2 regions of the Actinoplanes sp. NPDC024001 genome follow, and region 2 is predicted to be linked to the other one. Evidence: predicted binding sites of a transcription regulator. Region 2 holds the regulator's gene; the other holds the start of a gene.
The links. The regulator HrcA, encoded in region 2, represses chaperone genes, less so after heat shock. The targets are predictions, from matches to a motif close to GGTTNGCACNCTCNNNNNGAGNGTGCNAACC.
Positions count from the first base shown of each region.

Region 1: the regulator HrcA is predicted to act here: its motif matches at 3,232-3,262, upstream of groES (co-chaperone GroES).

Region 1 is NZ_JBEZZB010000091.1:9,183-26,984, forward strand. It holds gene AB0F81_RS30585 (substrate-binding domain-containing protein) at 84-1,187, opposite strand; gene ybaK (Cys-tRNA(Pro) deacylase) at 1,494-1,976, opposite strand; gene AB0F81_RS30595 (methyltransferase domain-containing protein) at 1,986-3,161, opposite strand; gene groES (co-chaperone GroES) at 3,386-3,700, shown strand; gene groL (chaperonin GroEL) at 3,771-5,426, shown strand; gene AB0F81_RS30610 (ABC transporter ATP-binding protein) at 5,423-7,225, opposite strand; gene AB0F81_RS30615 (ABC transporter ATP-binding protein) at 7,222-8,913, opposite strand; gene AB0F81_RS30620 (hypothetical protein) at 9,043-9,297, opposite strand; gene tsaD (tRNA (adenosine(37)-N6)-threonylcarbamoyltransferase complex transferase subunit TsaD) at 9,307-10,359, opposite strand; gene rimI (ribosomal protein S18-alanine N-acetyltransferase) at 10,352-10,816, opposite strand; gene tsaB (tRNA (adenosine(37)-N6)-threonylcarbamoyltransferase complex dimerization subunit type 1 TsaB) at 10,816-11,535, opposite strand; gene ung (uracil-DNA glycosylase) at 11,545-12,228, opposite strand; gene tsaE (tRNA (adenosine(37)-N6)-threonylcarbamoyltransferase complex ATPase subunit type 1 TsaE) at 12,225-12,674, opposite strand; gene AB0F81_RS30650 (alpha/beta hydrolase) at 12,671-13,738, opposite strand; gene alr (alanine racemase) at 13,735-14,853, opposite strand; gene AB0F81_RS30660 (NAD(P)H-hydrate dehydratase) at 14,899-16,350, opposite strand; gene AB0F81_RS30665 (holo-ACP synthase) at 16,368-16,736, opposite strand; gene AB0F81_RS30670 (hypothetical protein) at 16,953-17,240, shown strand; gene AB0F81_RS30675 (alpha/beta hydrolase) at 17,237-17,802, shown strand, end outside.
Region 2 is NZ_JBEZZB010000045.1:49,538-62,443, reverse strand. It holds gene AB0F81_RS19590 (PAS domain S-box protein) at 1-602, opposite strand, end outside; gene AB0F81_RS19585 (hypothetical protein) at 723-1,520, opposite strand; gene AB0F81_RS19580 (enoyl-CoA hydratase-related protein) at 1,670-2,425, opposite strand; gene hemW (radical SAM family heme chaperone HemW) at 2,453-3,655, shown strand; gene AB0F81_RS19570 (DUF4870 domain-containing protein) at 3,680-4,027, opposite strand; gene hrcA (heat-inducible transcriptional repressor HrcA) at 4,136-5,158, shown strand; gene dnaJ (molecular chaperone DnaJ) at 5,193-6,329, shown strand; gene AB0F81_RS19555 (16S rRNA (uracil(1498)-N(3))-methyltransferase) at 6,775-7,509, shown strand; gene AB0F81_RS19550 (glycoside hydrolase family 3 C-terminal domain-containing protein) at 7,682-10,054, opposite strand; gene AB0F81_RS19545 (HIT domain-containing protein) at 10,124-10,471, shown strand; gene AB0F81_RS19540 (serine hydrolase domain-containing protein) at 10,468-11,853, shown strand; gene AB0F81_RS19535 (PhoH family protein) at 11,970-12,906, shown strand, end outside.

The DNA of each region.
Region 1 (17,802 bases), on a different contig from region 2:
CCCCCCGCCCGGGCGCGCCCCAGGGCACGCGGGGGCGGCGCCGTCCTCAGCCGTTACGCTGCAGGGCTGTGCGTCAGCTCAGGTCAGCTGATGCCGGCCTCCGTGCAAGCCGCGGCGTAGGCGGCGGTGCACAGCTCTTCCTTGGTGACGAAACCGTCCGCGACGACGTCCTTGACGTTCGCCTTGGTGATCGACTGCGGGTCGAGCAGGACAGCCTTGACGTCCTTGTTCGACTCCGGGTCCTTCACCGTGTCGGTGGCGGTGGTCGGCGCCTGCTGCTTCGCCAGCGCGATCGCCAGCTCGGCGGCCGCGTCGGCCTCCTTCTTGATGGCCTTGTAGACCGTCATGCACTGGTCACCCGCGAGGATGTTCTGCAGGCCCTGAACGGTGGCGTCCTGGCCGGTCACCGGGACCTGGCCGTTCAGCTTGTTCTTCTTCAGCACCTGGATGGCCGCGTTGCCGAGGCCGTCGTTCGCCGCGAGGACGCCCTTGATTTCCTTGTTCGTGGTGAGCTGCTGCTCGAAGATGGTGCCCGCCTGGGTGTTGTCCCAGTCCGGAACCGACTCGTCCGGACCCTTGACGAACTCGCCCGAGTCGAACTTCGGCTTGAGCACCGAGTCGTAGCCCTGCTTGAAGAGGGTCGCGTTGTTGTCGGTGGGAGCACCGTTCAGGTACGCCACGACCGGCTTGGTGGCCTTCTTCTCGGCGAGGCAGTCGACCAGACCCTGGCCCTGCAGCTCGCCGACCTTCACGTTGTCGAACGACACGTAGTAGTCGGCGCCACCGTTGAGGGTGAGGCGGTCGTAGTCGATGGTCGCGATGCCGGCGTTCTTCGCCTTCTCCAGCACGGCCTTGCCGGTGCCGGAGTCGAGGTTGACGATCATCAGAACCTTGACGCCGCTGGCGATCATGCCCTCGGCGAGCGTCTGGAACTGGGCCTTGTCACCCTGCGCGTTCTGGATCTCGGCCTCGACGCCGGCCGCCTTGAAGGCGTCGGTGAGGTACTTCAGGTCGGCGGTCGCCCAGCGAGCGGAGCTCTTGGTGTCGGGCAGGATCACGCCGACCTTGCCGGCCGCCGAGCCGCTGTCGCCGCTGCTACCGCTGTCGTCGCCGTTGTCGCCGCATGCGGCGATACTTCCGGTGGCCATCAGGCCGACCGCGGCAAGGGCGAACAGTCCCTTACGCATTCCTTATGTCCTTTCGGGGGGTAAATCCGGGGCCTTGGTTCGGATTTGTCAGGGTCGCGTTGCCTGGGAGTACCGCTCCCCTGGGTGACGCCGATGGATCAGGAACCGGTTTGTTGTGCCCGGCAACGTATTCCCATGGTGGCCGACAACACAAGCCACAACCGAGGTCTATCTCGTAACGAGGGATAACAATCCGGCAACACGCCAGTGCTGGGAACGCTCACCAAGCGCCCGAAATGTCCGCGGAACGATCCCACAAGGTGACGCTACGTAATCTGTGTGCCGGATGGGACCGGAACCCCGAGATCAGCCTCGGATATGAGCCACGGTTGCGCCGGTGAGCCGGATCAGCTCCTCGGGCGCGAGCGACACCTGCAGGCCCCGGCGTCCCGCCGAGACGAAGATCACGTCCAGGCCGGCGGCCGACTCGTCGATCACCGTGGGCAGGCGCTTGCGCTGGCCCAGCGGGCTGATCCCACCGCGCACGTAACCACTGCTGCGCTCGGCCGCGGCCCGGTCGGCGAGCACCGCCCGCTTCCCGCCGGCCGCGGCGGCCAGCGCTTTCAGGTCGAGGTCGCCGGTGACCGGCACGACGCCCACCACGAGCCGCCCGTCAACCTCGGCGATCAGTGTCTTGAAGAGTTGCTCCGGCGCCACCGCCAGCGCCTCGGCCACCAGGGCGCCGTAGTTGGGGGCGTCCGGCGACACCTCGTACGGATGCAGGGTGTGCGCGACCCGCTGCGTGGTCAGCAAGACGGTGGCCGGCGTGCCGGCCGCTTTCTTGGCCATGCGCGCACGCTACGAGGTTGTGGTCAGAAGCGCGAGTGGCGCCCCGTCCACCCGGGTCAGCACCAGTCCCGCCGCGTGCGGCCCGGACAGCTTCAGGTCCTTGCGCAACTGGTCCGGCACCAGCGCCGAGCCGCGCTTGCGGATCTCCAGCCGGCCGACGCCCCGCTCCCGGAGCAGGGCCCGCAACCGCTTCAGCGAGAACGGCAGCACGTCGGTGACGCCGAGCCGCCGGGCGTACGGCGTGTCCACCGGCTCGTCGGTGTAGACGTAGGCGATCGAGGGATCGGCCAGCCGCCCGCCGATCGTGGCGGCGAACTCGGCCACCAGATGCGACCGGACCACCGCCGGGTCGGGGTCGTAGAGCCAGGCGCCGATCGGCCCGACCGGCGCCGTGTCGGTGCCCGAGCCGGTCAGCTCGACGGCGTCCGTGCCGAGCAGCGTGGCCCGGCGGGGCGCCGACGCCAGCGGCCCGCACCAGAACGCCGCCTCGACCAGATCTCCACCGACGCTCACCCACTCCCCCTCCGCGCCGGCCGGCAGCAGCCCGTGGTCGATGCCGGGGGCGAGCTTGAGCACGGTCCGCGGCACCCGCCCGGCCAGCCCGATGACGAAGTCCCAGGGCGGCGAGTACGCCTTCGGGTCGAACACCCGTCCCCGCCCGGCCTGCCGCCGCGCCGGGTCAGCGAAGACCGCGTCGTGACGCTCCACCTCCACGGTCGTCGCGTCGGCGCAGTCCACCGTGATCAGGTCGGCCAGCCCGGCGGCCTCGGCGTTCGCGGCGGCCATGGCGGCGGTCGCCGGGTCGGCGTCCACCGCGTGGACCCGGATGCCGTGCCGGGCCGCCGCCAGCGCGTCGGAGCCCAGCCCGCAGCCCAGGTCGGCGAGGGTCCGGACCCCAGCGGCGGCCAGACGCCGCGCGCGGCGGTCCGCGACCACGGCCCGGGTGGCCTGCTCCAGCCCGGCCCGGGTGAAGAACATCCGGGCCGCGTCCGGCCCGAACTTCATCGCCGCGCGCCCGCGCAAACTAGCCTGGGTCAAGGCGGCTGCGGCGAGCTCCGCGCCGATGCCCCGGGCCCGCATGGCCGAGGCCGCGGCGAGTGGCTCACCGTCGCCGATCTCGGCCGCCACGGCCAGGGCTTCCGCCCCTTCCGGGGTTCGCAACAACGACAACAGTTCCAGCGTCACATCAGGCATTCTCCCTGGCGTGACAGGTTGGCACTCTGGTTGACGGAGTGCTAGTTCCGGCATAGTCTCCGGTTAGCACTCTCAACATGAGGGTGCCAGCCGCCCGGCCCGTCCGTGCGGTTAGGCACCAGGCGGACCGGCACCCGCGACGACGGCCCCGCCCGGTGGCATGAGGCATTCAGACCGGCTGGCTCAAAGCCGGCGAAACCTGTACCCAGGAGGGTATGCCCGTGACTACCGCGACCAAGGTTGCGATCAAGCCGCTCGAGGACCGCATCGTGGTCCAGGCGAACGAGGCCGAGACCACCACGGCGTCGGGCATCGTGATCCCCGACACCGCGAAGGAGAAGCCGCAGGAGGGCACCGTCCTCGCTGTCGGCCCCGGCCGGATCGACGACAAGGGCAACCGCGTTCCGCTCGATGTCAAGGTCGGCGACGTGGTCCTCTACTCGAAGTACGGCGGCACCGAGGTCAAGTACGCCGGCGAGGAGTACCTGGTGCTCTCCGCCCGCGACGTCCTCGCGGTCATCGAGAAGTGACCTACTGACAGTGCTGACCGCCTCGGACCGGGTAACCGGTCCGGGGCGGTAGTGCGTGAAGGGACCATTCATGGCGAAGATCCTGAGTTTCTCCGACGACGCCCGGCACCTGCTGGAGCACGGCGTCAACACGCTCGCCGACACGGTCAAGGTCACCCTGGGGCCGCGCGGTCGCAACGTCGTCCTGGACAAGAAGTTCGGCGCTCCCACGATCACCAACGACGGCGTCACCATCGCCAAGGAGATCGAGCTCACCGATCCGTATGAGAACCTCGGCGCGCAGCTGGTCAAGGAGGTGGCGACCAAGACCAACGACGTCGCCGGCGACGGGACCACCACCGCGACCGTGCTCGCTCAGGCGCTGGTCCGCGAGGGTCTGCGCAACGTGACCGCGGGTGCCAACCCGATCGGTCTCAAGCGCGGCATGGACCAGGCCGCCGAGGCCGTCTCCAAGGCGCTGCTGGCGCAGGCCGTCGAGGTCGCCGACCACAAGGCGATCGCCAACGTGGCCACCATCTCGGCGCAGGACGCCACCATCGGCGAGCTGATCGCCGAGGCGATGGACCGGGTCGGCCGCGACGGTGTCATCACCGTCGAGGAGGGCTCGGCGCTGCAGACCGAGCTCGAGGTCACCGAGGGTCTCCAGTTCGACAAGGGCTTCATCTCCCCGAACTTCGTGACCGACGCCGAGGCGCAGGAGGCGGTGCTGGAGGACGCGCACATCCTCCTCACCACGCAGAAGATCTCCAGCATCGAGGAGCTGCTCCCGCTGCTGGAGAAGGTGCTGCAGACCGGCAAGCCGCTGCTGATCGTGGCCGAGGACGTCGAGGGCCAGGCGCTCTCCACCCTCGTGGTGAACTCGCTGCGCAAGACCATCAAGGTCGCCGCGGTGAAGGCGCCCGGCTTCGGTGACCGCCGCAAGGCGATCCTGCAGGACCTGGCGATCGCCACCGGTGGCGAGCTGATCGCCCCCGAGCTCGGTTACAAGCTCGACCAGGTCGGCATCGAGTCGCTGGGCAGCGCCCGGCGGATCGTCGTCGACAAGGAGAACACCACCATCGTCGACGGTGGCGGCAAGGCTGCCGAGGTCGCCGACCGGGTCGCGCAGATCCGCAAGGAGATCGAGGCGTCGGACTCCGACTGGGACCGCGAGAAGCTCTCGGAGCGGCTGGCCAAGCTCTCCGGCGGCGTTGCGGTGATCAAGGTCGGTGCCGCGACCGAGGTCGAGATGAAGGAGCGCAAGCACCGCATCGAGGACGCCATCGCGGCGACCAAGGCGGCGGTCGAGGAGGGCACCGTCCCCGGCGGTGGCGCCGCCCTCGCCCAGGTGGCCAAGGAGCTCGACGGCGGTCTCGGCCTGTCCGGCGAGGAGGCCATCGGCGTCAGCATCGTCCGCAAGGCGCTGGTGGAGCCGCTGCGCTGGATCGCGCAGAACGCCGGCCACGACGGCTATGTCGTGGTGGGCAAGGTCAACGAGCTGGGCTGGGGCCACGGCCTCAACGCGGCCACCGACGAGTACGTCGACCTGGCCGCGGCCGGCATCATCGACCCGGTGAAGGTGACCCGCAACGCGGTCTCCAACGCCGTCTCGATCGCCGGGCTGCTGCTAACCACCGAGAGCCTCGTGGTGGAGAAGCCGGCCGAGCCGGCCCCCGCCGCGGCCGGTGGGCACGGTCACGGGCACAGCCACGGTGGCCACGGCCACCAGCACGGCCCGGGCTTCTAGCCTTTCTGCGTGTGGATTTCGGGTGCGTACCGCACCCGAAATCCACACACTCGGTCGTCGTCGCCGCCCTGCCAGGAATGCCACAGGGCCGCGTAAGCGCCACCGGCCGCCACCAGCTCGTCGTGTGAGCCGAGCTCGACGATCCGGCCGTCCTCCACCACCGCCACCCGGTCCGCGTCGTGCGCCGAGAACAACCGGTGCGCGATCGCCACGACGGTGCGGCCCCGGACCACGGCCGCCAGCGACCGCTCCAGATCCCGGGCCGCCCGCGGGTCCAGCAGCGCGGTGGCCTCGTCGAGCACCAGCGTGTGCGGGTCGGCCAGGATCAGCCGGGCCAGCGCCACCTGCTGCGCCTGCGCCGGGGAGAGCGGACAGCCACCCGCGCCGACCACGGTGTCCAGCCCGTTCGGCAACTGGTCCACCCAACCCAGCGCGTGCACGGCGGTGAGCGCTGCCCGTACCTCTCCTTCCGGCACGCCGGGACGGGCCATCGCGACGTTGTCGCGCAGCGTGCCGATGAAGATGTGATGTTCCTGGGTGACCAGCGCGACCTCGGCGCGCAACCGCTCCGGCGGCAGCTCACCGAGCGGCACCCCACCGACCGTGACACTGCCGGCGGTGGGCTGGTGTACCCCGGCCAGCAACCGGCCCAGTGTGGACTTGCCGGCGCCGGAGACACCCACCACGGCCAGCCGCTCCCCCGGTTCCAGGGTCAGGTCGACGCCGTGCAGCACCTCCCGGTCGGCCTGGTAGGCGAAGTGGACACCGCGCACCTCGATCCGGCTGCCGACCGGTTCCGGGACGGTCGCCGGCATCGGCGCCGCCACCGCGGCGACCCCGAGCAGCCGCGCCAGCGAGGCGGCGCCCACCTCCAGCTCGTCCAGCCACCCGGAGAGCCGGTCCAGCGGGTCGACGAGCAACTGGACGTAGATCACCGCCGAGGTCAGCTGGCCCAGCGTCACCAGGCCGCGCAGGTTGAGCCAGCCGCCGTAGAGCAGGGTGACCACCACCGGCAGGACATAGCTGATCTCGATCATCGGCCACCAGACCGTGCGCAGGAACAACGTGTACCGCTCGGCCAGCCATGACCGGCGCAGGTCAGCGTCGGTACGGTCGATGCGCTGCCGCTGGCGCCCGAGCGCCTCCACGGTCCGCGCACCCTCCACCGTCTCGGTCAGCCCCTCGGTGACGTCCGAGTACGCCGCGTTCTGCCGCAGATAGGCGACCGGCGCCCGGCGCAGGTACCACCGCGTGCCGATCACCATGATCGGCACCCCGACCAGCAGCGGCACCACGAACACCGGGCTGACCAGCAGCAGCGCGACGACCACGAGAACCAGCGTGATCAGCGCGATCATCGTCTCCGGCACCGCGAACCGAACGCACTTCGACAGCGCGTCCACATCGCGCGTGGTGCGGGTGAGCAGGTCACCCGTGCCGGCCGACTCCACTGTGGCCAGCGGCAGGGTGAGGACCCGGCAGAGGAACTCCTCGCGGAGCCGGGCCAGGATCCGCTCCCCCAGCCGGGCCGAGGCGAGATAGGCGAAGCGGGTCAGGATCCCCTGCAGCACCACGAATCCGGCGATGGTGAAGGTGAGCCGGTCCAGAGCCCGGACGCCGGCGCCGACGCGGATGGCCTCCACCAGGTTGCCGAGCAGGCGCGGACCGGCCAGAGCCGCCAGCGCCGCGGCGACGTGCAGGCCGACGGTCGCCCGGAACAGGCCGGGGTATCGGCGGACCAGGTCGCGCGCGTACCGGCGGACCTGCGCGGAGTCCGCCACCGGCAACGCGCAGCTCACGGCTGCTCCTCACGCAGCACCATCCGGGCGTACCGCGGCTGGGTCCGCAGCAGATCGCGATGCGTGCCGGTCGCCACCATCCGGCCGGACTCGACGTAACAGACCCGGTCGACCCGGTTCAGCATCAGCGGGCTCGACGTGCAGATCACCGTGGTACGCCCGGCCCGCGCCGACCGCAGCCCGGCGGCGATCCGGGACTCGGTGTGCGCGTCCACCGCGTTCGTGGGCTCGACCAGGATCAGGATCTCCGGGTCGGCGACCAGGGCCCGGGCCAGCCGCAACCGCTGCTGCTGGCCGCCGGAGAAGGACCGGCCGCGTTCGTCGACGATGCTCTTCAGACCGTCGGGCAGGTCAGCGACGATGTCGGTCGCGGCCGCCGTGTCCAGGGCCGCCTTCAGGGTGCCCCGGTCGTCCGGGTCCAGGTCGGCGTGCAGCCGGCCGGAGAAGAGCCGTGCCTCGTTGTCGGCCACCAGGATCCGGTCACGGACCCACTGCAGGGCCGACTCGGTCAGCGGGACGCCGCCGAGGGTGCCGCCGTTCGCATACCGGCCCAGCCGGTCGGCGATCCGGGCCGCGTCCGCCGGGTCGGCCGCGACGATCGCGGTGAGCCGCCCGGGCAGGATCAGCACGCCGGACTCGGGGTCGGCCAGCTCGCCGGCCGGCAGCGGGACCGGGGAGACCGGATCCGTCAGGTCGGTGCGGACGCCGAGCATCGCCACCACCCGGCGGGCCGAGACGTGGCCCCTGGTCACCTTGTCGATCGCGTCGGTGAGCTGCCGCAGCGGGGCCACCAGAAACGCCGCGTAGGCGTAGAAAGACACGAACTCACCAACGGTGATCTTGCCGGCCGCGGCGTACCGGGCGCCGAGCAACGTGACGAGAACCAGGAGCAGGCCCTGCATCAGTACCTGCGCCGCCTCCAGCAGCGCCTCCACCCGGGCCGTGTGCACACCGGCGGTGCGCAGCTCCTGCGACTCCTTGCAGTAGCGGCTCGCCAGCAGCGCCTCACCGCCGACACCACGCAGCACCCGTAGCCCGGAGACCAGGTCGGCGGCGCGGCCGGTCAGGCGCCCCTGTCTCTCCCGGTAAGCCTGCTGACGGTGGTGCAGCGGACGGATCAGCAGGCCGACCACCAGCATCAGCAGCGGCACGCCGAGCACCACGATCAGGCCGAGTGGGACCGACGTACGCAACAACACGACGCTGACCGTGACGACCGCGAGGAGAGCGCCGACGCCCCGGGAGACGGTGTCGACGGAGGCGCCGATGTGCGTGATGTCGGAGGTGCCGATCGCCACCACCTCACCGGCGTCGAGCCGCCGGGGCAGGGTGGAGCCGAGCCGGTTGGCCTGGCGCACCACCACCTGCACCGTACGGAACGAGGCCCCCAGCCAGTTGACCACGGCGAACCGATGCCGGCTGATACCCGCGACCGCCTGGGCGACGCCGACCCCGAGCAGGATCGCCACCCAGCCCAGCAGGGTCCGCCACTGACCGTCAGCGGCCGCGTCGACGGCGAGCCCGACCACCGCCGGAGCCAGCGCCTGACAGCCCATCCAGCCGATCGCGAGCAGCGCCGCGGCCGCCACCGTCAGACGGGACCGCCGGATCAACCAGAACAGGTATCGCAGGGCGGAACGGGAGTCGGGCCGGCCGGGATCCGGCACGGGCAACGAACCTTTTCCCATCGGCCATCGCGCCCGGCGGCGCCGCACCGTCGACCGCCGCCAGGTGCTGCCGGCACCGCCACGTGGAAAAGGTTTCAGTATTCGCATCAGGCCCCGACGGTAAAGCCGAGGTGCCCTGACTGCGACCGCTCATCGATCGACGGGCGTGAAATCCCAGACGTGTGGAGTGCGTGCTACCAGCTTTTCCGGCGGTGTCGGCATGCTCTGCGGAGTGTTGCGCCATTTGGTGATGACGACGATGCGATGATCCGTGGACGAATAGACGTCACTCGACACATGTTGTGGCAGGACCTCCAAGCCAGGCACCGCTGTGTCGCAGACCCAGGCCAGCAGCTCATCGAAGCCACCGCGCGAGGCCCGCACCTCCCACATCCGAGCGATCATTGACGCTTCCTACCCCGGCACGCTGACCGCGGTCAAACCCATCGCGGAATCCGCCGGCAGATCGAGACGGCTCGGCGCGACGCCGGCCGCGACGAGATGCGAGCCGAGCGCCGCGACCATCGCACCGTTGTCGGTGCACAGCTGCGGGCGGGGCACCCGCACCGTGATCCCGTGCCTGGCGGCCCGCTCCTCGGCGAGCACCCGCAGCCGCGAGTTCGCCGCCACGCCACCGCCGATCACCAGGGTCCGCACCCCGCTGGTCCGGCAGGCGTCGATCGCCTTGGCGGTGAGAACGTCGCAGACGGCTTCCTGGAAGCTCGCCGAGACGTCGGCCACCGGCACCGGCTCACCGGCCCGCTCCCGGCTCTCCACCCAGCGGGCGACCGCGGTCTTCAGGCCGGAGAACGAGAAGTCGAACCGGTGCGCCGCGAGGTCCTTGGGCGCGGTGAGCCCACGGGGGAAGGCGATCGACAGGCGATCGCCGTCGCGGGCCGTCCGGTCGATGACCGGGCCGCCCGGGAAGCCGAGCCCCAGCAGGCGGGCCACCTTGTCGAACGCCTCGCCGGCCGCGTCGTCGATGGTCGCGCCGAGCGGGGTGACACCCGCGGTCAGGTCGTCGACCAGCAGCAGCGACGAGTGCCCGCCGGAGACCAGCATCGCCACCGCCGGCTCGGGCAGCGGCCCGTGCTCCAGGGTGTCCACCGCGACGTGCGCGGCCAGGTGGTTGACCCCGTAGATCGGTTTCTCGGCGGCGAGCGCGTAACCCTTGGCGGCCGCGACGCCGACCAGCAGCGCACCCGCCAGGCCCGGCCCGCTGGTGACCGCGATCGCGTCGACGTCGGCCAGCGTCACGCCGGCCTCGTCGAGCGCCCGCTGCATGGTCGGGACCAGCGCTTCCAGGTGCGCCCGGCTCGCCACCTCGGGCACCACGCCACCGAACCGGGCGTGCTGATCCACACTGGACGCCAGCGCGTCGGCGAGCAGGGTGTGCCCGCGCACGATGCCGACACCGGTCTCGTCGCAGGAGGTCTCGATCCCGAGCACCAGGGGTTCGTCAGGCATCGCGCATCATCACCGGGGCATCCCGTTCCATCACCAAGGCATCGGTGTTACTGGGTTGGTAGTAGCCACGCCGGATCCCGACGGGCTCGAAGTCGTAGGTCGCGTAAAGCTTCTGTGCGGCGGCGTTGTCGACCGCCACCTCGAGCAGTGTCTTGCGCACCCCGCGCCGGGCCGCCTCGGCGAGCAGATCCTCGAGCAGTAGCCTGCCGATGCCGCGCCGATGCGCGTCCCGCCGGACCGCGATGTTCTGCACCCACGACTCGTGACTGTCCACGACGGACATCCCGGCATAGCCGAGCACCGGCCCGCCCGGCTCGTCGACCGCGACCCGATAGAAGTGCCGCTGCGCGAGCTCGTTCCAGAACATCGCGGCGGACCATTTCTCGGCGCCGAACAGGTCCTCCTCGATCGGCAGCACCTCGTCGATGTGCCACCAGCGGAGTCTCTCGACCAGCATCAGGTCAGCACCGGCTTCCGCCCGGCCGGCTCGACCGCGTCGGGACGGCGCAGGTAGAGCGGGGTGAGCACCTCGCTCGGCGCGGCGTCGCGGATCCGCGGCGCCGCGATCGCGACCAGGGCGGCGCCGGGCGGGTAGAGCAGGTGCTCCTCCACCGGCAGGCCGAAGACGTCCCCGTATTTCAGGGCGCCCTCACCGCAGGCCCGATCGGGAGCGTGGTGATTCGTGGTGTGATCCGCACCCGAGGTCACCACCGTGCTCGCCGCGGCCGCCAGCGCCGCCGGCACGTCGGCCGGACGCGCAACCTCCGGGCCGAAGACCCGCTCGCCGTCCACATAGGTCGCGAAATACACCTCGCGGCGCCGCGCGTCGGTCGCCACCAGCACCCGCCCCGGACCGGCCGCCCGGCCCAGCGCGTCCAGCGAGCACACGCCGTAGGTCGGGATGCCGAGCGCCTGGCCCATGCTCGCCGCCGTGGCGAGCCCGACACGGAGCCCGGTGAACGGGCCGGGACCGACGCCCGCGACGATCGCGCGCAGGTCACGCGGGCGCACCCCGGCCTCGGCCAGGGCGGCGGCGATCTCCGGCGCGAGTTTCTCCCCGTGCGCGCGCGGGTCGACGGTCCGCTGCTCGACGACGCCGAACAGACCGTCGTCGGTGACTTCGACCAGCGCCGCCGTCGACGCGGGCGTAGCGGTGTCCAGAGCGAGAACCAGCACAGCCGAACCCTAGACCGTGGCCCGCGGGTCCCAGTCGATGACCGGCCGACCGCCGTCCGCCAGCGCCTTGTTGGCCGCGCTGAACGGCCGGCTGCCGAGGAAACCGACCCGGTTGAGCGGGCTCGGGTGGCCCGCCTCCAGCACCACGTGCGCCGGGTTGGTGACCAGCGCCGCCTTCTTCCGGGCGTAGCTGCCCCAGAGCAGGAAGACGACCCGGTCGTGGCGCTCGTTCAGCGCCCGGATGGTGGCGTCGGTGAAGGCCTCCCAGCCCTTACCCCCGTGCGAGCCGGCCTTGCCGGCGCGGACCGTCAGCACCGCGTTGAGCAGCAGCACGCCCTGCCGGGCCCAGCCGGTCAGGTCGCCGCTGACCGGCTTGGGAACGTTGAGGTCCTCGTTGAGCTCCTTGAAGACGTTGCCCAGCGACGGCGGCTTGCGGACCCCGTCGCGCACGCTGAAGCTCAGCCCGTGCGCCTGGCCCGGACCGTGATAGGGGTCCTGGCCGAGGATCAGCACCCGGGTCTCGGCCGGCAGGCACAGCCGGTAGGCCGCGAACAGGTCCTCCACCGGCGGGTAGATCGTCTGGCTCGCGTATTCCGCGGCGACGAACTCGCCCAGCGCGGCCGTCGCGCCCTCGTCGAGGAAGGGGGTCAGCTCGGCCCGCCACTCGGCCGGCAGCAGCTCGGTCAGGTTCACATGGTCTCCAGTCGGTGTGCCCAGTCGCCGCCGTGCGGCACGAGCTCGATCACTCGGGTGTCGTCGTCCAGACGGTCGATCCGGACCTGTAGATATTCGTCGTTGAGCTGCTCCACCAGACCGGCGCCCCACTCGACGACGGTCACCGCGTCCTCGGCCGAGGCGTCCAGGTCCAGGTCGTCGATCTCGGCGCGTGGGTCGGGGCGCTCGCCCAACCGGTACGCGTCGGCGTGCACCAGCGGCAGCGGCCCGCGGTGCACCCGGGCGATCACGAAGGTCGGCGAGGTGATCGGCCCCTGCACGCCCAGCCCCGCGCCGATGCCCTGCACCAGGGCGGTCTTGCCGGCGCCGAGCGGCCCGGTGAGCAGCACCAGGTCGCCGGCCCGCAGCACACCGGCCAGCCGCCGGCCGAACTCGCGGGTGTCGTCGACGGTCCTCAGCTTCACGAGATCTTCTCCAGGAACGGGATCAGCGCGGCGTTGACCTGGTCGGCCTTCTCCAGCATCACCACGTGGCCACTGTTCTCGATCTTCAACAGCTCGGCCTCGGGAAGGTGCTTGAGGATCTCCTCGGAGTGGGTGACCGGGGTCAGATAGTCACGGTCACCGACCACCACCAGCACCGGCACGCCGCGCAGCGCGGACAGCGCCGGGACGCGGTTGTGGGTGTAGAGGGTCTGCAGGTATTTCGTCAGCGTCTCCACCGACGTCTTGGAGTTCATGCTCTCCACGAAGGTGACCAACGACGGACTCGGCTTGGCCTCACCGAACCCGTAGCGCCGGGTGAGCAGCCAGGCCAGGTCGGACGAGGCCACCCGGGCCCGGTCGATGGTGCCGCCGCCGAGCTGGGCCGCCCTGTCCCAGAGCGGGAAGAAGGGCGCGCTGACCCGGGCCACCACGTTGGTCAGGCCCAGCCGGGCCTTGTCGAAAAGCCCCGCCGAGGTGGACATCAGCACCACCCCGGTGACCCGGTTGCCGAACCATTCCGGGTACTGCTCGGCGAAGGCCATGATGGTCATGCCACCCATCGAGTGGCCGACCAGGATGATGTGCCCGTCCGGCACGGTCTCCTCGAGCACCGCGGCGAGCGAGCGGCCCAGCGCGGCGATGTCGTAGGTGCCCGATTTCAGCTTGCCGGACCGGCCGTGCCCAGGCTGGTCGTAGAAGACCAGCCGCTGCTCGGCCCGCTCGGCGAGCGCCTTGCGCTGGAAGTAGAAGGTCCCCATGTCCAGCGCGAAGCCGTGCACGAAGACGATGGTGGGCCGGTCGGTCGGCTCCCGCGGCTCGACGATCTCGACGCGCAGGTGGGTGCCGTCGGCCTCGGTGACCGTCAGCTCCCGGTCGTAGGGCTGGTCGCCGAAGGGCTCGTCGACATAGGGATCCCCGGGGGCCTTGACCGAGCGGCGGACCAGAGCCCGCTCGACGGCGAAGGCGGTAGCCAGACCGGCCGCGGCGACACCGACCGCGGCCCCGAATATGCCCGCCCGTTTGGCGGCACGCGAACGCTTCACGCGAGCTCCCCGTCGTAGTGCCGGGGCACCCGGCTGCTTCCGAACCGCGTGACGATCTCGTAGTTGATCGTCCCGGTGGCGGCGGCCCAGTCGTCGGCCGTCGGCTCACCGTGGGTGCCCGGGCCGAACAGGGTGGCCACGTCCCCGGCCACCACCGGCTCGTCACCGACGTCGACCACCACCTGATCCATGCAGACCCGGCCGGCGATGCGGGCGACCGTGCCGCCGATCAGCACCGGGCCGGCGCTGGAGGCGTGCCGGGGCACACCGTCGCCATAGCCCAGCGGGACCACGGCGAGCGTGGTCTCCCGCGGCGTGACGTAGGTCAGCCCGTAGGACACGCCCTGGCCGGCCGGGACCCGCTTGGTCAGCGTCACCCGGGCCCGGGCGGTCATCGCCGGCCGCAGCCCGAAGGTCTCCCCGGCCACGGGCGACAGCCCATAGGCCGCGATGCCGACGCGCACCAGGTTGAAGTGGGCGTCCGGCCGGATCAGCGTGGCGGCCGAGTTGGCGATGTGCCGGTAACGCGGGGTGATGCCCCAGCGCTCGGCCAGGGCCAGCCCCTCGGTGAAGACGGCCAGCTGCCGGTCCACCGACTCGTGCCCCGGCTCGTCGGCGCAGGCGAAGTGACTCCACACACCGACCACCTCGACGTGCCCGTCGGCCTGCGCCTTGGCCGCCGCCTCCAGCAGGGCCGGCCACTCGTCGGGAGTGGCGCCGCCGCGGGCCAGGCCGGTGTCGAGCTTGAGGTGCACCCGGGCCGTGCGACCGGCCCGGCGCCCGGCAGCGACCACCTCGTCGAGCAGGGCCGGCGTGGCCGCGCTCAGATCGATGTCGGCCGCGACGCCCTGCTCCAGGGGCAACCCCGGGCTGAGCAGCCAGGCCAGGATCGGCGCGTCGATGCCGGCCCGGCGCACCTCCAGACCCTCCTCGAGGGTGGCCACGCCGAGCCAGGTGGCGCCGCCCGCGAGGGCCGCGCGGGCCGACGGCACCATGCCGTGCCCATATCCATCCGCCTTGACCGCCACCAGCACCTCGGCCGAGGTGCGGGCGCGCAGCATCGCGACGTTGTCCCGGATCGCGTCCAGATCGACGCGGACTTCGGCCTGCCACATGCCTTCCACCCTACTGAGGCGTATGACAATTCCGGTCCGGGCCGGTCACCCCAGCAGATCGGCCAGGACCGGCCGGAGCGCGGCGGCCACGTCCGGTGCGGTCACCGGCCCGTCCAGGGCCGCCCGCCGCCCGGCCAGCCCGTGCACGTAGGCCGCCATCGCAGCGGCGCGCGCCGGCGGCAGGCCGGCCGCCAGCAGCGATCCGAGCAGACCGGCCAGCACGTCGCCGCTGCCGGCGGTGGCCAGCGCCGGGCTCCCGGTCGGGTTCGCCCAGATCTCCCCGCCCGGCGTCGCCACGATCGTCCGGTCGCCCTTGAGCAGCACCACCGCGTTGGTCCAGGCGGCCAGCCGGGCCGCCGCCCCGGCCCGGTCCGCGCCGGGCGCCTCGCCGGCCAGCCGCTTGAACTCGCCGTCGTGCGGGGTGAGCACCAGCGGGGCGTCACGGCGCAGGTCCTCGGCGTGTTCGCCGCCGACCAGCAGGGTGATGGCGTCCGCGTCGAGCAGCACCGGCAGCGGGGTGGCCAGGACACTGCGCAGCTCGGTCCGTGCCTCCTCGCCGGTGCCCAGCCCGGAGCCGCAGACCCAGGCCTGCACCCGGCCCGCCTCGGCGACGCGGGGCGCGACCACCACGGACGGGTGAGCGCGAACCACCTCCTGGTGGGCGCTGCCGGCGTAGCGGACCATCCCGGCCGGTCCGGCCAGGGCGCCGGCGCTGGAGAGCAGGGCCGCACCCGGGTAGCGCGCCGAGCCGGTCGCCAGGCCGACCACGCCACGGGTGTACTTGTCCGAGGTCACCCCGGGGCGGGGCCACCACGCGGCCACGTCGGCCGCCTCGACCACCCGGACCGCCGGGTCGGTGACCAGCACCGGGCCGAGGCCGATGTCGACCAGCTCGACCTCGCCGCAGCGCACCGCGGCCGGGCCCAGCAGGTGTGCCGGCTTGAGGCAGCCGAACGTGACGGTGACGTCGGCGGTCACCGCCTCGCCGGGGACGTCGCCGGTGTCCACGGCCACGCCGCTCGGCACGTCGACGGCCACGATGAGGGCGGGCTCACCCGTACGCCCGCGAAGTGTGCCGAGCTCGCGCACGACGGCCGCGGCCGGCTCGCGCAGGCCGCCGCTCGCCCCGATCCCGACGATCCCGTCCAGCACCAGATCGGCGCGCGTGGGCAGGTCGCGGGTGGTGAAGCCGCCGGCCGCGCGCAGCGCGGCCAGGCCGGCCAGATGGACCCGCTCCGGGGTGAGCAGCAGGGCCCGCACCTGCGCGCCGCGGCGGGCCAGGGCAGCTCCCGCATAGAGGGTGTCGCCGCCGTTGTCACCGCTGCCGACCAGCAGCAGCACCCGGGAGCCGTAGACGCCGCCGGCCGCGTCCAGCAGCAGCGCGCAGCGCCGGGCCAGCCCGGCGGCGGCCCGCTGCATCAGCGTGCCCTCCGGGAGCTGGGCCATCAGCGTCTTCTCCGCCGCCCGGACGTCCGCGACCCGCCACGCCTGCCGCATGCTGCTCTCCCGTTCGCTCAGGCCTCGGCGACCACCATCGCGGAGGCGATGCCGCCGTCGTGCGACAGCGACAGGTGCCACCGGTTGATACCCCGCTCGGTCGCCGCCGCGGCGACCGTACCGGAGACGGTCAACCACGGCCGCCCGTCCGGATCGGTGACGATCTCGCAGTCGTGCCAGCGCAGGCCGATCGGTGCGCCCAGCGCCTTGGCCACCGCCTCCTTGGCCGCGAACCGGCCGGCCAGCGACTCCGCCGAGCGTGGGTTCCCCGAACCGGTGAGCCGCTCGGCCTCGGTGAACAGCCGGTCCGCGAGCAGCGGGGTCCGGTCCAGAGCGCGGGCGAAGCGGTCCACCAGGACGACGTCAATGCCGACAGACACGATCACACCGGTCACCCTAGCCGGGTTTCCGGCGGCTTTCCCAAGGTCAACCCCGCTTGGCGTACGCCCACCGCACGGCACCGCCCTATCAGCTCCGTCGATCCCCCCGCAACGCCTGTGGACGCCCGCCCGCGGCGCTCGGGGCCCGCTGTCCACAGTCCCGTCGCGGCGCCGCCACGGCCCCTAACTTCGGCACGTCCCGTCATCTCCTGGAGGCAGCCGATGAACTCCGACTTCGAGGCCGACACCGAGGCCCTGCGCCGCGATTCCACCGCTCTGACCGGCACCGCGGCCCGGGTGAGCGGGCTGGCCGGCTCGGCGCCGGTCCCCGATCCGGCCCCACGCTGGGGCACCACGAGCGCCGCCGAGCTGGCCACGGCCGCCGCCCGGCAGCTGGTGGCCCACCTCGGCGGCGACGTCGAGGCGACCGCCCGGCAGGTTCGCGAGGCCGCCGAGGCCTATGCGGAGGCCGACGCCCGGGCCGCCACCCGGCTGCGGCTGATCCGATGAGCACGGTCTACGCACGGCTGCGCGTCACCGATCCGGCCCGCTGGCGGGCCGTGGCACTGGCCTGGCGGCGCTGGGCCGCCCTGGCCGGGGCGCTGTGCGGCGAGTTCGGGCCGGCCGCCGCGCGGTTGCGGGAGGTCTGGTCAGGTGCGGCAGCCGACGCGGCCGTGGCGCGGCTGGGCGGGTTCCGCCGGCGGCTGGTCCTCTTCCGGCTGTTCTGCTGGCGGGCCGATCAGGCGCTCAGTGAGTTCGCCGCGGCGCTGGCCCGGGCCCGCACGCTGCTGGACCGGGCACGCCGCCGGGCCGGCCGGTCCGGCCTGGTCATCGACGACGACGGCGCGGTGCGCGGCCCCGCCGCCGACGCGCGGCCGGTGGCGGCGGATCTGGCCCTCGCGATCACGGTCGCCGCGCGGGCCGACGAGGCGGCCGCCGCCAGGCTGGGTGGTCTCACCGGCGCCGCGACCCCACCGGCCGATCCGGTGCGGCCCGGCTGCACGGCCGCTCCGGCCGAGGTGCGGCGCTGGTGGGCCACGCTGTCCCCGGCGGAGCGCAACTGGGTGCTGGC
Region 2 (12,906 bases):
GGGCGGGGTTCCGGCGGGCGGGGCTCGGTGAGCCGGACCATCGACGGGTGCAGGGCGGACAGACCCCAGCACAGGTAGAGCACCACGTAGGCCGACTCGGTGAGCGGACCGGGCGCGAGCGGATAGGCGATGTCGCCGGCCAGCAGGCCGATCGCCCCGGTGAGCAGCAGCAGGGCCGCGACGTTGCGCCGGTCGGCGGCGACCAGGCGGGTGGCGACGCCGAGCAGCAGCAGGTCACCGATGACGTCGGCGGCGTTGACCGCGCCGAGCTGCCCGCCGGACCCGATCACGAAGACCCAGATGACCAGCAGGGTCGAGCAGGCGAACGCGAGCAGGTCGATCAGGCGGGCCCGGTCGACGAGCAGGGCGCCGCCACGGGTGAACTGCAGCAGGCTCAGCGCGACCAGGCCGAACATCACGAGGTAGCCGGCGTCGGCGACGTCCCTCCACCCCAGGCCGTAGAAGACGTCACCGGTCGCCAGCGCGGCGATCGCCGCGGCGAGCAGCAACCATGGTGCTTTCCGGTCGGGGCGGTGCCGGTGGACGCCGGCCAGGAGGGCGGCGACACTGCCCGCTCCCAGCAGGATCCATGGGATCGCCATCAGCACGCTCTACTTAGTACCAGGGCGGTTGCACAGTGTCCATGTCGACTTATACGCAGCGCGACCTGGCTATCCCACTGTGAAACATTACGGGCAGTCACCGAAAGTTGCGGCCGCGAGCTAACTGAAGACCTCCGCGACCACCTGGGCCGTGTTGCCTGCGCTGCCGTCCGTGACCGGCTGCCATTTTCCGACCGGCGCGTGCCATTCAAGATCGCCGAAACGTACCCGTTCGAGGCCGGTCGCGGAGGCGTGCGAGACCAGCCAGTGCGCGTACCGCCAGCCGGTGTTGACGTTCGACACGTCGACGGTGAGGCCGGCCGCCCGGGCCGCCGCCGTGCTCGGCAGCTTCTTGCCCCAGTCCAGCTTGAGGCTGGCCAGCAGGGCGGTGGCCGCCTCCGCGCCGCGGACCGCGGGGGTGCCGCTGACCGTGCACTCCACCGCGCCGGTGGCCCGGCCGGTCAGCGCGGCGGCGAGCACCCGGGACTCGTCGGCCCACTTCTCATACGCCTCCGGGTAGGCCGAGCGCTGCACGGTCTGCGCGGCGTCGGTGACCCGCATCTCCTGCCAGCCCTTCACCTTCTTCAGGGCGGAGTAGAACTTGCCGGCCGCGTACCTCGGGTCCTTGATCTGCTCGACCGTGCCCCAGCCCTGGCTGGGGCGCTGCTGGAAGAGGCCGACCGAGTCGCGGTCGCCGTTGTCCAGGTTTTCCAGCTTGGACTCCTGGAAGGCGGTGGCGAGCGCGACGACCACGGCCTGCTCGGGCATGCCGCGCCGGACGCCGACCGCGGCGATCGTCGCCGCGTTGGCCATCTGCACCGTGTCGAGAGTCACCTCGCCGTCGGCGCTGACCGTGCACTCGGGGCCGAGCCTCGGCAACGTGAGGTTGCCGGCCAGATTGTTCACCACCACGACCACGCCGAGCACTCCGACGAGGGCGAGCAGGGCGATGACACCCACCAGCGGTTTGGCTCGCACCCCCACCTCCTCTGTCGTCGGACGCCAAGCCTAGACAACGAGCGCTCACCGTCAGGCGTCACTGGCTCCAGGACACCCAACGGTGTCGATCACGGCGAATCCGGTGCGGGGATCCAGTTCGGGTCGCGCTTCTCCCGGACGGCGGCGACGCCCTCCCGGCCTTCGGCCGATTTGAAGTACCCGGCGGAACGCTCGGCGAGATCGGCCAGCTCGGCACGGATCGGTTCTTTACGCGTACGCCGAAGGAGCTGTTTGGTGCCGGCAAGCGCGAGTGGGCCGCCGCGAGTGAGGGAGGCGCAGTAGCTTGCCACCGTGTCGTCCAGGGCGTCCGCCGCGACAGCGGCCGTGACCAGGCCGATCTCGGCCGCGCGGCGACCGTCGAAGACGTCGCCGGTCAGGTAGAGCTCGGTCGCCGCCCGTGGCGACAGCCGCGGCAGGACCGTGGAGCTGATCACCGCCGGGATCACGCCGAGCCGGACCTCGGTGAACGCGAACGTCGCGTCGTGGGTGCAGACCGCGATGTCGGCCGCGCCGATCAGGCCGAGTCCGCCGGCCCGGGCCGGTCCGGCGATGCGCGCGACCACCGGCTTGGGGAATTCCCAGAGCGCGGCGAGCACGTCGGCGAGCATCTCGGCGGGCAGTTTGTCGCCGGGGCGCGCCGCCGCGGTCTCCTTGAGATCGACCCCGGAGCAGAACACCGGGCCGGTGTGGGTGAGGACGACCACCCGGCACGCCGGATCGGCGGCGGCCGCGGCCAGGTCGTCGAGCATGCCGCGCAACACCGCGGTGGAGAGCGCGTTGCGGCTGGCAGGGTTGTCCAGAGTCAGGGTGCGGACCGGATCCATGTCCGGAACCTTAACTACGCTTGACGGATGGCCGGCGCACTCCCCGATGGCGAACCCGTACCCTCCGACGGTTCGCTCCCCGACGAAGCCACCCGACAGGTGGGCAAGAACGGCTTCGCGGTCTATGTCCATGTTCCCTTCTGCGCCAGCCGGTGCGGCTACTGCGACTTCAACACCTACACCGCCGGTGAGCTGGGCGGCGGCGCGAGCCGCGAGGAGTACGCGGACGCCGTCCTCAGCGAACTGGCCCTGGCCGCGCGCGTGATCGAGCCCGGGGCGGTGGACACCGTGTTCGTCGGCGGCGGCACGCCCACCCTGCTCGACGCGGACGACCTGGCCCGGATCCTGGACGGCATCGACCGGACCTGGGGGCTGGCGCCGGGCGCGGAGGTGACCACCGAAGCCAACCCGGAATCCGTTGACAAGAAGTATCTATCGAGGTTGATCGGAGCGGGATTCACCCGGGTCTCGCTCGGCATGCAGTCGGCTGCGGAGAACGTGCTCCGCGTCCTGGACCGCAAGCACACCGCGGGCCGGGCCCCGCAGGCGGCGATGGAGGCCCGGGAGGCCGGCTTCGAGCACGTGAACCTCGACCTGATCTACGGGACGCCGGGGGAGACCGCGGACGACTTCGCCAAATCCCTGGCGGCCGTGGTCGAGGCGGGAGTGGACCATGTCAGTGCCTATGCGCTGATCGTCGAGGACGGCACCCGGATGGCGGCCCGGATGCGGCGGGGTGAGCTGCCGTACCCCTCCGACGACGTCGCCGCCGACCGTTACCTGGCCGCCGAGGAGGCGCTGACCGCCGCCGGCTTCGACTGGTACGAAGTTTCCAATTGGGCGAAAAAGGGCGGTAAATGTCGGCATAACGAGCTTTACTGGACGGGCGCCGACTGGTGGGGCCTGGGTCCGGGCGCGCACAGCCACGTCGGCGGGGTGCGCTGGTGGAACGTCAAACACCCGGCGGCGTACGCGAAACGCCTGGCCGCCGGCGAATCCCCGGGTCACGGCCGGGAGGTGCTGACCGACGAGAACCGGCACATGGAGGACGTCATGCTCCGGGTCCGCCTGCGCGAGGGCATCCCGCTCGACCGGGTCGACCGGGCGGGCGCCGCGCAGGCGTTCGCGGACGGGCTGCTCGAACCGGAGGCCTACCGGGCCGGCCGGCTCGTGCTGACCCTGCGGGGCCGGTTGCTGGCCGACGCGGTCATCCGGGATGTCCTCACTTGATGAACTCCACCGTCCGGAATGTCGTCACTTGATGAAGCCCGCCGTCATCGGGTATCGGAACGGCTCGCCGTTCATGGCCCGGACGGCGGCGACGACCGGGACGATCCAGGCGATCAGCCAGGCCACGCCGACGACCAGCCAGCCGATCAGGATGCAGACCGCGGCGTAACCGGCCAGCGTGACGATCGCCCACAGGATCTGGAAGTTCAGCGCCTGCACGGCCTCGGCGCGCACCGCCGGCGACCGGTCGCCGCGTGCCAGAAAGGTGACCAGCGGAGCGATCCAGCCGGCTGTGCCGCTGCTCACGAAGGCGCCGAGTGCTGCCAGGACATGGGTCATCACGATCCAGTTGCGGTCCTGCGTTTCGTTCATGGCGGACAGGCTAAGGCTGATGATCGTCCTTTCGATCATCGCGCTGCCGCCCGGGGCGACGTAGACTGGCACTCTATCCGCGGGAGTGCCAACAGGGGGAGGGGTCATATGAGTCTGGATGACCGCAAGCTCGAGGTGCTTCGGGCGATCGTCGAGGACTACGTCGAGACCCAGGAGCCGGTCGGCAGCAAGGCGCTGGTCGAGCGGCACCAGCTCGGCGTCTCCCCGGCCACCGTCCGCAACGACATGGCCGTGCTGGAGGAGGAGGGCTACATCCGGCAGCCGCACACCAGCGCCGGCCGGGTGCCCACCGACGCCGGTTACCGGCTCTTCGTCGACCGCCTCACCCGGATCAAGCCGCTCAGCCCGGCCGAGCGCCGCGCCATCGAGCGCTTCATGGTCGGCGTGGTCGACCTCGACGACGTGGTGCACCGCACCGTCCGGCTGCTCGCCCAGCTGACCCGCCAGGTCGCCGTCGTGCAATATCCGAGCCTGGCCCGCTCGTCGGTCCGCCACCTCGAGCTCGTGCCGATCTCCACCACCCGGCTCATGCTGGTGATGATCACCGACACCGGCCGGGTCGAGCAGCGCCTGGTGGAGATGCCCGGCCCGCTCCCGCCCGACGACGTGTGGGAGCTGCGGCGCCGGGTCAACGAGAAACTCGCCGGTGAGAAACTCGCCGACACCCCGCCCCTGGTGCAGAAACTCGTCGACGAGTGCGCCCCGGAGCGCCGCGGTGACATGGCCTGTCTCGCGTCGGTGCTCCTCGAAACCCTCGTCGAGCGCAGTGAGGAGCGCCTCGCGCTGGCGGGTACCGCCAACTTGACACGCGGCGGTGTGCTGGACTTCCAGGGCACGCTGCGCCCCGTCCTCGAAGCCCTCGAGGAAGAGGTCATCCTGCTCAAGCTCATCGGCGACCTCGAGCCCAGCACCACCCGGGTCCGGATCGGCGACGAGAACGAGATCGACAACCTGCGGTCGGCGTCCGTGGTGAGCAGCGGTTACGGACCGGGTGCGACGATCGTTGGTGGGCTCGGTGTCTTGGGCCCCACCCGCATGGATTACCCGGGCACCATCGCTACTGTTCGTGCAGTGGCACGCTACGTTGGCGACCTGTTGGCACAGAATTGACGGATTCGCGCAGACATTGAGGACTCCAAACCCCGTGGCCAAGGACTACTACGGAATTCTCGGCGTGAGCCGGGAAGCCACCGACGACGAGATCAAGCGCGCCTACCGCAAACTGGCTCGGCAGTACCACCCGGACATCAACCCGGACCCCGAGGCGCACGAGAAGTTCAAAGAGATCAACGCGGCGTACGAGGTCCTCTCCGACGACCAGAAGCGGCAGATCGTCGACCTCGGCGGTGACCCGCTCGCGCCCGGCGGCGGCGCACCGGGCGGCCCCGGCGGCGCCGGCCCGTTCGTCGGTTTCCAGGACATCATGGACGCGTTCTTCGGCACCGCGGCCGGCGGCGGCTCGCGGGGCCCGCGCCCGCGCACCCGGCCCGGCGCCGACGCCATCCTGCGCCTGGAACTCGACCTGGTGGAGACCGCCTTCGGCGTCGAGGCGCCGATCACCGTCGACACCGCGGTCCTGTGCACCCAGTGTTCCGGCGCCGGCACCGCGCCCGGCACCCACCTGGCCACCTGCGAGGTCTGCGCGGGCCGCGGTGAGGTCCAGTCGGTGCAGCGCACCTTCCTCGGCCAGGTCGTCTCGTCCCGCCCCTGCGCCAACTGCCAGGGTCACGGCACGGTCATCCCGAGCCACTGCCCGACCTGCGCCGGCGACGGCCGCATCCGCACCCGCCGGTCGCTCACCGTCAAGATCCCGGCCGGTGTCGAGGACGGCATGCGCATCCGCCTGGCCCAGCAGGGCGAGGTCGGCCCCGGCGGCGGCACCGCCGGCGACCTCTACGTGGAGATCCACGAGCGCCCGCACGACGTCTACTCGCGCAAGGGCGACGACCTGCACTGCCGGGTCACCCTGCCGATGACCGCGGCCGCGCTCGGCACCCGGATGACCATCAAGACCCTCGACGGCGAGGAGAACATCGAGGTCAAGCCCGGCACGCAGCCGGCCAGCACGCTGCGCATCCGCGGCAAGGGCGTGCCGCACCTGCGCGGCCAGGGCCGCGGCGAGCTCTTCGTGCACCTCGACGTCAAGACGCCGACCAAGCTCACCGCCGACCAGGAGCGCATGCTGCGCGAGTTCGCCAAGACGCGCGGCGAGGACGTGGCCGAGCTGAGCAAGCAGGGCGGCTTCTTCAGCCGCATGCGGGACGCCTTCAACGGCCACTGAAAGATCAAGATCTCGATGTCGTAGCTGGGTGGGTGGTCCAGGCCGTCGCTCCCGCCGAGGGCCGGGCGCGGGCGGCCAGTCGCCTGGCGGCTCCTGATCGGCCACCCACACCCGGCGACGTGGGTGCCTGGTTGCGCTCACCCCTCTTCGTCGCGCCCCGTCCGGGCCGCGGCGCAGAGGCATGGGGCGATCAGGCGGACGACGTGCCGCGCGGGTCGCAACCCGCTGAGCCACGTGCCGCGCCCGTCGCGACCCGCTGAGCTGCGTGCCGTGCTGCTTGCGGCCGCTGGGCTGCGTGCCGTGCGCGTCGCGGCCGATGGGCCGAAGGTTGGGAGGCGTGTGGGGCGGTCCGGGAGGGCGGCTCTAGGGGGTGGCGGAGCGAGGGTGGCCGAATTGGGGCGGCCCGGAGAGCCTGCGACCGCCGTCCGCCCGGTAGCGTGCGAGGGTGTCCGCACCGCTGTTCCTGGTCGAGAACCTGCCCGCCGGATCTTCGTACACGCTGGAGGGGCCGGAGGGGCATCACGCCGCCACCGTGCAGCGGCTGCGCGTGGGTGAGGCGCTGATCCTCGCCGACGGGCGCGGCGGGACCGCCCGGGCCGAGGTGACCGCGGTCGGCCGGGGCAGCGTCGACATCATGATGCTGAGCTGGGCCGAGGAGCCCGCCCCCGACCCGCGGCTGGTCGTGGTCCAGGGCATCGCCAAGGGCGACCGGGGCGAGCTCGCCGTGCAGGCGATGACCGAGACCGGCGTCGACGAGATCCTGCCGTGGGCGGCGTCCCGTTCGGTGGCGCAGTGGCGGGGAGACCGCGGTTTCAAGGCGCGCGACAAGTGGGCGGCCACCGCGCGGGAGGCGGCCAAGCAGGCCCGCCGGGCCTGGGTGCCGACGGTGGCCGGCGACCCGGACTGCTCGACGAAGCAGGTCGCCACCCGGCTGGCCGATGCGGCGGCCGCGTTCGTGCTGCATGAGGAAGCGGCCGAGCGGCTCACCGCGGTGCCGCTCCCGGAATCCGGCGAGATCGTGCTGATCGTCGGCCCCGAGGGTGGCATCAGCGACGCTGAGCTGGAAGCCTTCCGCGCAGCCGGCGCCGTGCCGGTGCGGCTGGGCGGAGCTGTCCTGCGCACCTCTACCGCGGGAGTGGCCGCTCTGGCCGTGCTCTCCACCCGCCTCGGCCGCTGGTAGACGGTCTGGCGGGAGGCGGGAGGCGGGACGTGGCCGGGCCGCTGGTAGACGGTTTGGCTGAGAGGCGGGGCGTGGCCGGGCCGCTGGTAGGTGGGTCTGGCCGGCTTCGTGCGTCCGCATGGGTCGAGGTAGGCGCTCCGGGCGTGAGCGATGCTCACGCCCGGAGCAGCGGTCAGCCGACGGTGATCGTGGCGGTGAGCCGCGGGTCGTCGAGCGCGTGCGCGGCGATCACCGTGTACGAGCCGGCCACCCTCTGCCAGCCGCCGTCCCACACCTGGAACGCGCGCTCCGGCAGCGGCACCCGCACCGTCACCGTCTCGCCCGGCGCCGCCTGCACGTTCGCGAAGCCGGCCAGCCAGCGCTCCGGCCGCGGCAGCGGGTTGCCGTCGCCGGCCAGGTAGATCTGCACGACCTCACGACCGGTGCGCTCGCCGGTGTTCGTGAGCGTCACCACCGCTTCCGTCCCGGTGACGGCCAGTTCGCCGTACGCCCAGGTGGTGTAACCGAGACCGTGACCGAAAGCGAACAGCGGCGTGGCAGCCGAGCGCAACCAGCCGCGATAGCCGGTGAAGATGTCTTCGTCGTAACCGAGAGTGCCGCCCGAAGGGCGCACCTCGAGGACCGGGCAGTCCTGCTCCCGGCGCGGCCAGGTGGTGGGCAGCCGGCCGCCCGGCTCGGCGACGCCGAGCAGCACGTCGGCGAGCGCGGCGCCGGCCTCCTGGCCGGGGAACCAGGTGAGCAGCACCGCCGCGGCCTCCTCCGACCAGGGCAGCAGCACCGGCGAGCCGGCGTTGACCACCACGACGGTACGCGAGTTAGCCGCCGCCACCCGGCTCACCAGCTCGTCCTGACGTCCCGGCAGGGCCAGCGAGATCCGGTCGAAACCTTCCGATTCGACCTGTTCGGTGGTGCCGACCACGACCACCGCGACGTCCGAGCGGGCGGCCAGCTCGACCGCCTCGGCGATCAGTCCCTCCTCGTCCGGACCGGGCGCGCGGTGACCGAGCGTGGTGGAGACCGAGTGCGCCATGCCCGGTTCGAAGCTCTGCCGCAGCAGCACCGGGACCGGTACGCCGGCGGTGAGCGTGACCGGGAAGCGCTGCTCCTTGGGGTGCAGCAGCAGGTCGGCGCGGCCGGTGCCGGGCGGGTGCAGCGAGCCCTGGTAGACCTGCTCGCCGCCGACGATCAGCTCGAACGCGCCGAATCCGGAGATCGCGAGGACGTGCTCGCCGGACACCGCCGGGGTGATCTCGGTGCGCAGTTCGAGGCTGGTGACGTGCGCGACGTCGAGGCCGCCGGGCAGGTCGCCGATCCAGCGGACGGTCGCGGTCTCCACGCCGAACTCGTGGTCGGAGATGCGGAAGGTGAACGGCGCCCAGTCCGGGCCCTGCGCGGGGGGCAGGAACGGGCGCGGGTCGGCACCGATGGCGTACGCCACGTCCACGCCCGGCAGCGCCCGGCGCAGGCCGTCCAGCGGCGAGATGACGTGCTGCGGGGTGACCTGCGCGCTGCCGCCGCCGAGCACCCGGGCGTCGGTGGCGAGCGCGCCGATCACCGCGACCCGGCTGAGGCCCTCCGCGGCCAGCGGCAGCGTCGCGTTCTCGTTGCGGGCCAGCACGAACGAGCGAACCGCGACCTCGTGCGCCACCGCCGGGCCGTCCTCGTCCAGCGGAACGTCCGGGGTGGGGAAGCCGTCCAGCGCTCCGGTGCGGGCGGCCAGCCGCAGCACCCGGCGGACCTTGTCGTCGATCAGCTCCTCGGCCACCTTGCCGGCCCGGACCGCTTCGACCAGTTTCGGCCCCCACGGGTTGTCCATCGCCGGCATCGCGATGTCCAGGCCACCGAGCGCCGCGGCGACGGTGTCCTGGGCGGCCCGCCAGTCCGACACGACCGCACCGTCGAAGCCCCACTCCCGTTTGAGGATCTCGTCCTGGATCCGCCCGTTCGAGGCCATCGGGTCGCCGTTGACGCCGTTGTAGGCGCTCATCACGCCCCACCCACCGGCCTTGGTCACCCGTTCGAACGGCGCCAGGTACAGCTCGCGCAGCGCCCGTTCCGGGATGCGGACGTCCACGGTCATCCGGTCGGTCTCGAAGTCGTTGCCCACTAGGTGCTTCACCGTGGTGCCCACGCCGTGCGCCTGGACGCCGGCCACGAACCCGACCGCGATCTCGCCGGTGAGCAGCGGGTCCTCGGAGTAGCACTCGAAGTGCCGGCCGCCGAGCGGCGTGCGGTGCAGGTTCACCGTCGGCCCGAGCAGCACGTGCACGCCCTTGCGCCGGGACTCCTGCCCGAGCAGCCGGCCGGCCCGTTCGGCCAGCGCCACGTCCCAGCCGGCGGCCAGGGCGGTCGGGCTGGGCAGCGCCACGGACGGGTCGTCGGGGGTGTAGCCGGTGCCGCGGACGCCGACCGGGCCGTCCGACATCACCAGGGAACGCAGGCCGATCCGCGGGATCGCCGGCAGGGACCAGAAGTCCTGTCCGGTCAGCAGGGACACCTTCTCCTCGAGGGTCAATTCCTTGAGAAGATGGTCGATTTCGGTCATGAGAGCGCTCCCAAACTTGGCTCGGTGGATCCGCCGTCCATTCAACAGCCAGCCCCTAAGATCCGACAGGTGGAAAACTCCTGCCTCTTCTGCCGCATCGTGGCCGGCGAGATCCCCGCCACCGTCGTGCACCGGACCGAGACCACCCTCGCCTTCCGCGACATCGACCCGAAGGCGCCGACCCACGTCCTGGTGATCCCCACCGCCCACCACGCTGACGTGGTCGCTCTCGCCGCCGACCGGTCCGCCGCCGCCGACGTGCTGGCCGCCGCGGCCGCCGTCGCGGAGCAGGAGGGCCTGGGTGACGGCTTCCGGGTGATCTTCAACACCGGTCCGCATTCCGGGCAGGAGGTCTTCCACGTCCACGCGCACGTGCTCGGTGGCGAGCCGCTCGGCCCGATGCTGGCGACCAGGTGAGCGCAACCGCCCGGTACGAGCGAGCCGCCCGCAAGGCCCAGGCCGACGGCCGCATCCCCGCTCTCTCGGTCGCCCTGCACCGCGCTGACCGCGAGCCCTGGGTCTTCACCGTCGGCGAGTCCGGCGACCCGTCCCGGGAGCTCCACCCCGGCAGCCGGTTCCGGATCGGGTCGGTCACCAAGACGTTCACCGCGGTCCTGGTCATGCAGGCCCGTGACGAGGGGCTGCTCGACCTGGACGCGCCGGTCGGGGACTACCTCGACGTGCCCGCGCACGGCGACGCCACCATCCGCCGGCTCCTCTCGCACACCGCCGGCTACCAGCGCGAGCCGTACGGCGACGTCTGGGACACCCTGATCACCCCGGACGCGGCCCGGATGATCGCCGAGCTGGACCGGGCCGAGCGGGTCCTGCCCAACGCCCGCCGCTTCCACTACTCCAACCTGGGTCTGGCCGTCCTCGGCCAGCTCGTCGCGAAACTCCGCGGCGGCACCTGGGCGGAGATCCTCACCGAGCGGATCCTGCACCCGCTCGGTCTCGCCGCCACCACCGTCGACGCGCCGCCCGAGGCGGTCGTCGGTTACCTGGTCGACGCCTACTCCGACGCGGCCCGCCCGGAGCCGCCGGTCGACCTGGGCGGGGTCGCGCCGGCCGCGCAGCTCTGGAGCACCGCCGCCGACATGGCGAAGTGGGCCGCCTTCCTGGCCGACCCGGGCCGTGTCGACCCGGCCGGCCGGGTGCTCGCCGCCGCCACCCTCGACGAGATGCGCTGGCCGCTCACCACCACCGACGAGGCGCTCTGGGGCGCCGGCTTCGGCCTCGGCCTGATCCTGGCTCCCGAACCGAGGCGGGTGGTGCACGTCGGCCACGACGGCGCCATGCCCGGCTTCCTGGCCGGGGTCTACGGCCGGCGTGGCGGCGAGGGCAACCCGGGTGCGCTCGGCTGCGCGGTGCTCGGCTCCTCCGGCACCGCGGGGCAGACCAACGAGCTGGTCCACGAGCTGCTGCGACTCGCCGTGGAGCTGGATCCGGCCGACATCACGCCGTGGCGTCCGGCGCCGCCCGCGCCGGTGGCCTACCGGTCGGTGCTCGGCCGCTGGTGGAGCGAGGGCACCGAGTTCGTCTTCGCCTGGCACGACGGGCAGTTGCAGGCCCGGGTCGCCGAGGCCCCGGCCGACCGGCCGCCGGCGATCTTCGAGCCGCTGCCCGGGCAGCCCGACGTGCTGCGCACCCGCTCCGGCCGGGAGGCCGGCGAGCTCCTGCGGCTGACCCGCGACGAGGGCGGTGCGGTGGTCCGGATGCACTGGGCGACCTATCGGTTCACCCGGCTGCAGGAGGGCTTCGACGGCGGCCCCGCCTCGTCCGGGCCCGAACCGCGATAATGGCATCGGCGGGCGGGTCGGTGAGCGGATAGGATGGCACGATCCTTGAGCACGCCGCCCCGACCGGGACGACGAAGAGTTAGAGAGCAGGTGGCGGAGGCCCTGAGGGCCGCCCTATGACCGGTACGCCGAACCCTTCCAGCACGGGCTCGTCCAGCCCGGTGCGGGCGCAGACCAAGATCTCGGTGAGTGACCCGAAGATCATGGTGAACCTGCTCGGCGCCAAGGACGAGATCCTCCGTCTCATCGAGCGGTCTCTCGACAGCGACGTGCACGTTCGCGGTAACGAGATCACCATCACGGGTGAACCCGCCGAGAACGCCACGGCCGAGCGGCTCTTCTCCGAGTTGGTCGAACTCATCGAGAAGGGCGAGACGCTCAGCGTGGACGCGGTCCGCCGCACCCTCGCGATGCTCGAGGCCAACACGACCGAGCGCCCCGCGGAGGTGCTCACCCTCAACATCCTGTCCCGGCGCGGGCGCACCATCCGGCCCAAGACGCTGGGCCAGAAGCGGTATGTCGACGCCATCGACGAGAACACGATCGTCTTCGGCATCGGCCCCGCCGGCACCGGCAAGACCTATCTGGCGATGGCCAAGGCCGTGCAGGCGCTGCAGGCCAAGCAGATCAACCGGATCATCCTGACCCGGCCGGCGGTCGAGGCGGGGGAGCGGCTCGGCTTCCTGCCCGGCACGCTGACCGAGAAGATCGATCCGTACCTGCGACCGCTTTACGACGCGCTGCACGACATGCTCGACCCGGAGTCGATCCCGCGCCTGATGGCGGCCGGCACGATCGAGGTCGCGCCGCTGGCCTACATGCGGGGCCGCACGCTCAACGACGCCTTCATCATCCTGGACGAGGCGCAGAACACCACGCCCGAGCAGATGAAGATGTTCCTGACCCGGCTCGGCTTCGGGGCGAAGATCGTGGTGACCGGTGACGTCACCCAGATCGACCTGCCAGGCGGCACCAGCAGCGGTCTCAAGGTCGTGCGGGAGATCCTGCGCGACGTGGAGGACGTGCACTTCGCGGAGCTGTCCAGCTCCGACG